One region of the Rhizobium sp. AG855 genome, then DNA from elsewhere that is predicted to be linked to it. Evidence: predicted binding sites of a transcription regulator. Region 1 holds the regulator's gene; each other region holds the start of a gene.
What was found. Region 1 encodes LexA, which represses DNA repair genes until DNA is damaged. Its sites were predicted from a motif close to TGTTCNNNNTGTGTTCNG; they were not measured.
Positions count from the first base shown of each region.

Region 2: DFO46_RS03410 (DUF5680 domain-containing protein) is a predicted target of LexA. The motif match lies at 858-875, and genes of this name have one in related genera.
Region 3: DFO46_RS13645 (glycosyl transferase) is a predicted target of LexA. The motif match lies at 1,244-1,261, and genes of this name have one in related genera.
Region 4: recA (recombinase RecA) is a predicted target of LexA. The motif match lies at 1,063-1,080, and genes of this name have one in related genera.

Region 1 is NZ_RAQG01000003.1:1,635,288-1,637,478, reverse strand. Features, by position in the region: gene DFO46_RS07915 (ComEC/Rec2 family competence protein) at 1-1,025, shown strand, start outside; gene lexA (transcriptional repressor LexA) at 1,019-1,732, opposite strand; gene DFO46_RS07905 (DUF1003 domain-containing protein) at 1,946-2,191, shown strand, end outside.
Region 2 is NZ_RAQG01000003.1:710,468-712,658, reverse strand. Features, by position in the region: gene DFO46_RS03415 (HWE histidine kinase domain-containing protein) at 1-782, shown strand, start outside; gene DFO46_RS03410 (DUF5680 domain-containing protein) at 890-1,348, shown strand; gene DFO46_RS03405 (ATP-binding protein) at 1,451-2,191, shown strand, end outside.
Region 3 is NZ_RAQG01000003.1:2,735,748-2,737,938, forward strand. Features, by position in the region: gene DFO46_RS13635 (4-(cytidine 5'-diphospho)-2-C-methyl-D-erythritol kinase) at 1-113, shown strand, start outside; gene moaB (molybdenum cofactor biosynthesis protein B) at 110-655, shown strand; gene DFO46_RS13645 (glycosyl transferase) at 668-1,189, opposite strand; gene DFO46_RS13650 (PA0069 family radical SAM protein) at 1,320-2,191, shown strand, end outside.
Region 4 is NZ_RAQG01000003.1:1,292,877-1,295,067, reverse strand. Features, by position in the region: gene recA (recombinase RecA) at 1-936, opposite strand, end outside; gene DFO46_RS06260 (carbohydrate kinase family protein) at 1,179-2,123, shown strand; gene DFO46_RS06255 (pseudouridine-5'-phosphate glycosidase) at 2,152-2,191, shown strand, end outside.

The DNA.
Region 1 (2,191 bases):
TTGCCGCCATGCCTCTGATTTCGATCATCGTCATGCCGGCGGGCTTCATTGCCATGCTGGCGATGCCGTTCGGTCTCGACGCCCCCTTTTTCTGGATCATGGGAGGCGGGCTCGATCTCGTGCTGGTGGTCGCCCACACCGTCGCCGGTTGGGGAGAGGCAGCCTTCATTCCCCGACAGCCGACCTGGTTTCCGGTGCTTGTTGTGGTCGCTCTTCTGCTGATGACCCTTCTGCACACCGGGCTCCGGCACGGCGGCACCGTGCTTCTCATCGTCACCTTGGCAGCGGCCTTTCTGCGTTCTGGCGAACAGCCGGCGGACCTCTTGGTCAGCGAAGATGGCCGCATGGTCGGCTTTTGGTCTCAACAAGAGCGGGTGGGGGAGGGGAGGGTCCTTGCAAGCAATCGCAAACGCCCTCCCCCCTTCCTCTTCGATCAATGGCAGCCGGCACTGGCCGCCGACCACCATCTGCCCCCGAGTATGGAAAGTGCACCCGTGCTCCCGCCGCCTGCAGACTGGAAGAAGGAAGAAACCTGGGATTCCGCGACGATACAATTGGCGAGACAAACGCTCGAGCAACTGGTCCAGACAGCCAAAACGGACCGCTTCACCTGCATCCGCAGCGCCTGCGCCGCAAAACTTGTTGATGGATGGACGGTGTTGACCGTTGACCGCCCGGATCTTGCCGGACCTGCCTGCGACGTCGCCGATATCGTCATCCTTGGGGGCCGCAGCCGCATGAAAGGCTGCCGGTCGACTGCAACATTCCTCAGCGAGACAACACTGCGCACAAGCGGCGCCGTGGAAATCCGGCTTGGCGCCCACCACGACAAGACGATTGAGATCTCGCCCGCCTTGTCAGGCCCGCCACGGCCCTGGACAATCCATCGTCTCTACGATTGGCGCACAGGCGAAACCGCCAGGCAGCACGGCATAGACTCAGGAGATAGCAAGGACAAAGATAGCGACAGCGAGACGGAACGGAAAAACGGCCCCCACAATCCCGCAATGCCTGTCCGTCAGTGATATCGGCGGATCAAGCCGACGAGCTTGCCCTGGATCTTGACCCGGTCCGGCGGGAAAATCCGCGTCTCGTAAGCCGGATTGGCCGCTTCCAGAGCGATCGAAGCGCCACGCCGACGGAAGCGCTTCAAGGTTGCTTCTTCGTCATCAACGAGTGCGACGATGATGTCGCCCGGATTGGCGTTGGAGGCATTGCGGATGATGACGGTATCGCCATCGAGGATGCCGGCGTCAATCATCGAATCGCCTTTGACCTCAAGTGCGTAATGGTCGCCGGCACCGATCATTTCGGCGGGAACGGTGATGTCATGGGTGTTGTTCTGAATGGCCGAGATCGGCACCCCGGCCGCGATTCGGCCCATGACCGGTACGCTGACGGAGGAATTCTGGTCTTCGACACTCGGTCTGGCGGGCACAGGCGGCGGCGTCTTGCCCAGGCTGCCCTCAATGACACTCGGTGCAAAACCGCGCCGCGGCTGCAGGCTGGGTGTATAGGCTTCCGGCAGCTTGATGACTTCAAGCGCACGCGCCCGATTGGGAAGCCGGCGAATGAAACCGCGTTCCTCAAGGGCCGTGATCAGTCGGTGAATGCCAGATTTCGACGCAAGATCGAGGGCATCCTTCATTTCGTCGAATGAAGGCGGCACGCCCGATTCCTTCATCCGTTCGTGAATGAAGAGAAGCAGTTCCTGTTGCTTGCGCGTCAGCATATGCAGAGCCCCGTTTGTGAAACAAATCCAGAACAGACACTATATGTTCCATTTGTGTTCCGCAAGTGGATAAATTTCCGTGAACAACCGTCGCGAAAATGCGATAGGCGTCTTCACCGTCACCGGATGACTGCGGCCATCGGACCTATCCCTGTCAATCGGGTGACACCTGTCCCTGTCGGATCCCTTCCAAGCTCCTGTGAGAAGATCGAAATGCTGAAAGACCTGGAAAAGACCCTGCTCGGTAAGCAGGTCGATCAACTGACATCGGCCGAGAAGAAGGTCCTGAAAAAGGCGCGGGAGCGACGCACGGTTTCGACGAATGCCGGTGAGGATTTCCTTGCCGGTTCGAGCTTCGGTCAACGCGTGGCAGACAGCATCGCGCGGATCGGCGGTTCCTGGAGTTTCATCATCGGCTTCCTGCTCTTTCTGGTCGCCTGGGTGATTCTCAACACGGTC
Region 2 (2,191 bases), 920 kb from region 1:
GGCTCAACACGCTGACACTGACCGGCGGCACCGTCACGCTCGACGCCCGCGCCCATGCGGTGGCAGCCCTCGTCATCCACGAGCTCTGCACCAATGCCGCCAAGTATGGCGCGCTGTCGCGTCCTGGCGGCGCACTGACCGTGGAATGGCAGCGGACAGCGGACGACGACTGTCTGATCCGGTGGAACGAGAGCGGCGGTCCAGCGATCGGCCCGATTGGACGCAAAGGCTTCGGCACCGCGCTCATTGAGCGCAGCATCCCCTACGATCTAGGCGGCACTAGCCATCTCGACTATAAACCGGAGGGTCTGGCCGCGGAATTCTGCATTCCCGGCCGTTTCCTCAGTTGGGAGACCCCTGCGATCGCCGAGGAGCTGCCGCCCGTGCAAGACGCCCAGCCGACAGGGCAGAGCCAGCCGCTTCAGGCAGGCCTTCCCGTGCTTCTGGTCGAAGACCAGGTGCTGATCGCCATGGACGCCGAAATGATGCTGGCAGACGCCGGGATCGAAAACGTCGTGACGGCAAGCTCCAGCACAGACGCTTTGAACAGGCTCAAATCCTTCCGTCCGGCCATTGCCATTCTCGACATCAATCTCGGCCGCGACACCTCCGTACCCGTTGCCGAGGAATTGGCGCGCCTTGGCATCCCCTTCGTCTTCGCCACGGGATATGACGACCGCTCGATCGTTCCGGAAGGCTTTGCCGACGTGCCGGTGGTCAGAAAACCCTATGATTCCGTGGCCCTGTTGAAGGCCTTGTCCGACCGCCTCCAAGGCAGGTGATTGCCCCCTGACCGACAGTGGTTTCTGCTGCACCCCCTTTAAAAACAGGGTTGCACGGCGTTTTCACGCATCGTACGTTCTCTTTATGTTCCATAAGGGAGACGAGAATGCGTGCACTCGAACAATTCATCGTCGAAGCAAAGGCGGCAAGCTACATGGGCGGCAAGGCGAAGGAACCAATCTCTTCCCGCATGGCGGCGCATGAACTGACTTATGCGCGCGGCCCCTTCCGCTATCTCGACGCCTATTACGGCGGCACGGACTTTATCGGCCAGGAGGTGGTCTGGAAGAACGGCGAACCGATCTGGGCCATGAACTATTATGGACGCATTCTGGATCCGGAACGGATCGACGGGGAGCGGGCCGGCACCGTCATCCAGAGAGCGCTCAGCGCTCTCTACCTTGAGAACCGCTTTCTCGGCGGGTTCAGCTTTCAGCATCCGCTGGGCGAGTATGTCGACGAATCCGTCGGCAGCCTCGCAGGTTTTCAGGGCGTCGAGCGCATCCTTGTCGACGGGCGCCTCGCCTACCAGCTGGATTACCATGGCGGGCTGATAAAGCCATAGAGCCCTGGCGCTCGCCATTCCTTCAGTGCCCTTGCTATTCTGCGCAATCCCGTGAAAATGCCTAAAGCTGCATCACCTCCAAACAAGCGCTAGAAATTAGGCATGCCGGCACGCCAACGCATCATTCCTGTCCGCCGTGAATACAATCGTTGGGTCGCCAACCAGACGCTGGAAGACTATGCGCTCCGCTTCACCGCCAAGAGCGCCCGAAAATTCTCATCGAGCCGTATTTCCCAGACGGCGATCGGCGCGATCTCCTTCCTGGCACTGGAAGCGATCGGCGGCACGATCACGCTGGCTTACGGCACCACCAATGCCTTCTTCGCCATCGTGGTGGCTGCGATCCTCATGCTTCTGGTCGGAGTGCCGATCAGCCGCTACGCGATCCGCCACGGCGTCGACATTGACCTCCTGACGCGAGGCGCCGGTTTCGGCTATATCGGCTCAACCATCACGTCGCTGATCTATGCAAGCTTCACCTTCATGCTCTTCGCCATCGAGGCGTCGATCATGACCAAGGCGCTGGAGCTTGCCTTCGGCATACCGCTTTGGCTCGGCTATATCGTCTCCGCCGTTGTCGTTCTCCCGCTCGTCACCTACGGCATCCGCATGATCTCGAAATTCCAGCTGCTCACCCAGCCGGTCTGGATCGTGCTCAACATCCTGCCCTTCGTCTTCATCGCCTTTCTCGACTGGGAGAAGATCGACCTCTGGCGCGCCTTTGCCGGCATCGGCCATTCGAACGCCCATCTGGGCGGCGCCGCACCGTTCGACCTGCTGGAATTCGGCGCCGCCTCCGCAGTCATCCTGGCGCTGATGCCGCAAATCGGCGAACAGGTCGAT
Region 3 (2,191 bases), 1.1 Mb from region 1:
TCGGGCTTTACGACAGCGAGCCGGCCGCACTGAGGGCAGCCCTTGCACTGTCCAGCTTCCGGCCCGACTGGTATGTCTTGCTCACTCACACGATTGCGGGAGAGCCTTTATGAGCCGCATTGACGAAAGCCGCCCCTTTATTCCTGTCGGCATTGCCGTCTTGACCGTTTCCGATACCCGCACGGTGGCAGACGACCGGTCCGGCGATACGCTGGCGGCGCGGATTGCGGAGGCCGGGCACCGGCTGGTGGCGCGGGCCATCGTCAAGGACGACAAGGCCGCGATCTTCGAGCAGGTGCAGGGCTGGACGACGGACCCCGAGATCGACGTTGTGATCACCACCGGCGGCACGGGCTTTACCGGGCGGGACGTGACGCCGGAGGCGCTGGAGCCGCTGTTCGAGAAGAAGATGGACGGGTTTTCCGAAGTCTTCCATCGGATCTCCTATGACAAGATCGGCACCTCGACCATCCAGTCGCGGGCGACCGGCGGAGTGGCGAACGCGACCTTCGTCTTCGTGCTGCCCGGCTCGCCCGGCGCCTGCAAGGACGCCTGGGACGGGATCATCAAGCTGCAGCTCGATTACCGCCACATGCCCTGCAATTTCGTGGAAATCATGCCGAGGCTGGACGAGCACCTGAAGCGCGGCGGCTGAGACGGCTTTCGTTCAGCGGCGGGCCTCGCGGGCGACCCAGGAGGGGATGATCTCGGAGGCCAGGCGCCGTGCCTTGTGGCCACGGGCCAGTTGCAACAGATCCGTCTGCGAATCGACAATCGCCAAGGCCTGGCGCTTGGGAAGCAACAGGCCGGTTTCCAGCGGCGGGCGGCTGCGCGTCAGGCGGCGATAGAAGGGAAGCCGATAGGTTCTCGATTCCGAGAAGCGGGCGGGAACGCCATTCAGCGCCACATATTCCGCGACCTCATCGACCCAGCCCTGCCCAAGACGAGCACCCGGCTCGACCAGAAGCAGCCATTCGCCGCGGGCCTTGGCGAGCACGTCTTTCATGTCCCATTGTTGATAAAAGCGGCAGCCTGCGGCGTCCGCAACCATGGAGGACCCGTCCTGCGAGCCGTGATCCAGCACGATCACATCACTCACCAGCCCCTCGACAGCACCAGCAACCAGCACCGACAGCGTCTGTGCGAGTTCGGGCTCCTGATCGCGGCATTCCATGATGACTGTCAGCATTGCCTATATCTATCGCATTGCACAAAGTTTTGCCACCGAGAGATTCATGAAGTTTGTTCTTGCATTGTTCTCATTTCTGGCTTAGGAATAAAGTCATTGAGTGGGTCACCGAAGCCCGCGAGGAGCAAACATGAACGAGCTGTCTCTTGTGAGCCAGGCTGCCTTTCAGCCCGGCAATACGGCAGATATTGCCGATGCAGTCATGGGCGCCTCCGGCCTGCGGATCGAGATCGATCGGCGGCGCGGACGGGCAGCGGGCATCAATCCTGCCGGACGGTTCGAAAAGCTCGAACGGGTGGCCTTCGACGATGGCTGGCAGATGCTCGAGGAGATGCCGCCGTTCAAGACCGAGGTGCAGGTGGAAAAGCCGCGCACGGTGATCACCCGCAACGATTCTCCCGACATTCCCTTCGATCGCTCGATCAATCCCTATCGCGGTTGCGAGCATGGCTGCATCTACTGCTTTGCCCGGCCGACGCACAGCTATATGGGCCTGTCCGCCGGTCTCGATTTCGAAGCGAAGCTGTTTGCCAAGCCGGATGCGCCGCGTCTTCTGGAGCGCGAACTGTCGAAGCCCGGCTACAAGGTGAAGCCGATCGCGATCGGCACCAATACCGACCCTTACCAGCCGATCGAGCGGGAATGGCGGATCATGCGCCAGATCCTGGAGATCCTCGACAAGGCGAACCATCCGGTGGTGATCGTGACCAAGTCGGCGCTGATCCTGCGCGACATCGATATCCTGAGATCGATGGCGGAGCGTGGCCTGGTGAAGGTCGGGATTTCCGTGACCACACTGGACCGCAAACTGGCCCGGACCATGGAGCCGCGCGCCTCGACGCCGGCCAAGCGGCTGGAGGCGATCAAGGCGCTGTCCGAGGCCGGTATTCCGGTGGCGATCATGATGGCCCCCGTCATCCCGGCGCTGAACGACCACGAGATCGAGCGCATCCTCGACAGCGGCAAGGCTGCCGGCGCCTCCGAGGCGAGTTATGTGCTGCT
Region 4 (2,191 bases), 340 kb from region 1:
CCCCTGGCCGAGCCGCTGGCTGTTGTAGGAGAACCAGGCGCCCGACTTCTCGACGATCCCGGCCTTGACGCCGAGATCGACCAGTTCGCCGGTCTTCGACACGCCCTCGCCATACATGATGTCGAACTCGACCTGCTTGAACGGAGGCGCCATCTTGTTCTTGACGACCTTCACGCGGGTCTGGTTGCCGACGACCTCTTCGCGATCCTTGACGGCGCCGATACGGCGGATGTCGAGGCGAACGGAGGCGTAGAATTTCAACGCATTGCCACCCGTCGTCGTTTCCGGCGAACCGAACATCACGCCGATCTTCATACGGATCTGGTTGATGAAGATCACCATGGTCTTCGACTTGGAGATCGAGGCGGTCAGCTTGCGCAGCGCCTGGCTCATCAGGCGGGCCTGCATGCCCGGCAGGCTATCGCCCATTTCGCCTTCGATTTCAGCGCGCGGGGTCAGCGCGGCAACCGAGTCGACGACGAGAACGTCGATCGCACCGGAGCGAACCAGCGTGTCGGTGATTTCGAGCGCCTGTTCGCCGGTATCGGGCTGAGAGATCAGGAGGTTCTGCAGATCGACGCCCAGTTTGCGGGCATAGATCGGATCGAGCGCATGTTCGGCGTCAACGAAGGCGCAGATGCCGCCCTTCTTCTGGGCTTCCGCAATCGTCTGCAGCGCCAGCGTCGTCTTACCCGAGCTTTCCGGTCCGTAAATTTCAATGATGCGCCCCTTCGGCAGGCCGCCAATGCCGAGCGCGATGTCGAGGCTGAGCGACCCCGTCGAGACTGTCTCGACTTCGACCACGCTCTCGTTCGCACCGAGCTTCATGATCGAGCCCTTGCCGAACGAGCGTTCGATCTGCGAGAGCGCCGCTTCCAATGCCTTGCTTTTATCCACCGATTTGTCCTCTACAAGCCGCAAAGAATTTTGTGCCATTGGATCCACCTTTAGGTTATTGAGGCCGCATAGGCAATGAAGCCGCCGATGGACATAATGTACCCTATTTGTTCTCATTTTGCAAGTAACAGCGAAGCCTTTCTGAATACTGCGTTTTCGGGCGTGTGTTCGAATAATGTTCTCAGGTGGTTCCATACGAACCCCGTGAAGGCGACACCAGGCCCGTCAGCGTCGGTCGGATGTGCTTCGATTCGCGCAACAGCCCTTGCGAAGGTATGGTCATGACGGTCGAAATTCTTGCCATCGGCGGCGCCCATCTCGATCGCCGCGCCCGCATTTCCGGGGAGACGAAACCAGGTGCCAGCAATCCCGGAACATGGTTCGAGGAACCGGGCGGCGGCGTCTTCAATGCAGCCCGCAACCTTGCCCGTCTCGGACGTTCCGTTCGGCTGATCGCCCCCAGAGGCGGAGACGCCGCCGGCCAGGCGGTCAGCGAGGCCGCAGAGCGGGCCGGCATCGAAGACTGGCCGGTCATGTTTCTCGATCGGGCCACCCCGAGTTATACCGCGATCCTGGAAAACGACGGCAATCTCGTCATCGCGCTCGCCGACATGGCGCTCTATGATGCATTTGTCGCGCGCCGGCTTCGGGCCCGATCGATGCGCGACAGTCTGGCGGAAGCCGGGCATGTGCTCTGCGACGCCAACCTGCCATCCGAAACCCTGGCAAGTCTGACGGCTTCGGCGGCGCGTCGGGGCTGCGGCGTCTCTGCCATTGCCATATCCCCGGCGAAGGTGCTTCGCCTGCGCGGCACCTTCGCCCATCTCGGCCATCTCTTCATGAACGGCGCCGAGGCTGAAGCCATCACCGGGACGAGAGCCGAGCGACCGGAAGACTGGCCCGACCTCTTACGCGCCTGCGGCCTGCGCGGCGGATCGGTCACATCGGGTGGCGGCCGCACCATCTCCTTTGATTCAGAGCGCATCGCCGTCATCGAACCCACTCCGGTCGAGCAAATCGGAGATGTCACGGGTGCCGGCGACGCCTTCGCATCCGGTTTTCTCCATTCAAGGCTCGCTGGCGGCGACCTCTGCGCCGCCCTTCGCCGTGGCACGGCCTGCGCCGCCATCACCCTTGCCTCGCCCCATGCGACGGACGAAAATCTGTCCGCAGCGAAACTCGACACACAGATGTCACTTGTCCCCCCGGCCCGTTTCCTGCCATGACGAGCCGTTCCAGCTTGAAAGATCTCCCATGACCCGTTCCGTCTCCCCCCTCCTGCCGATCGCCTATT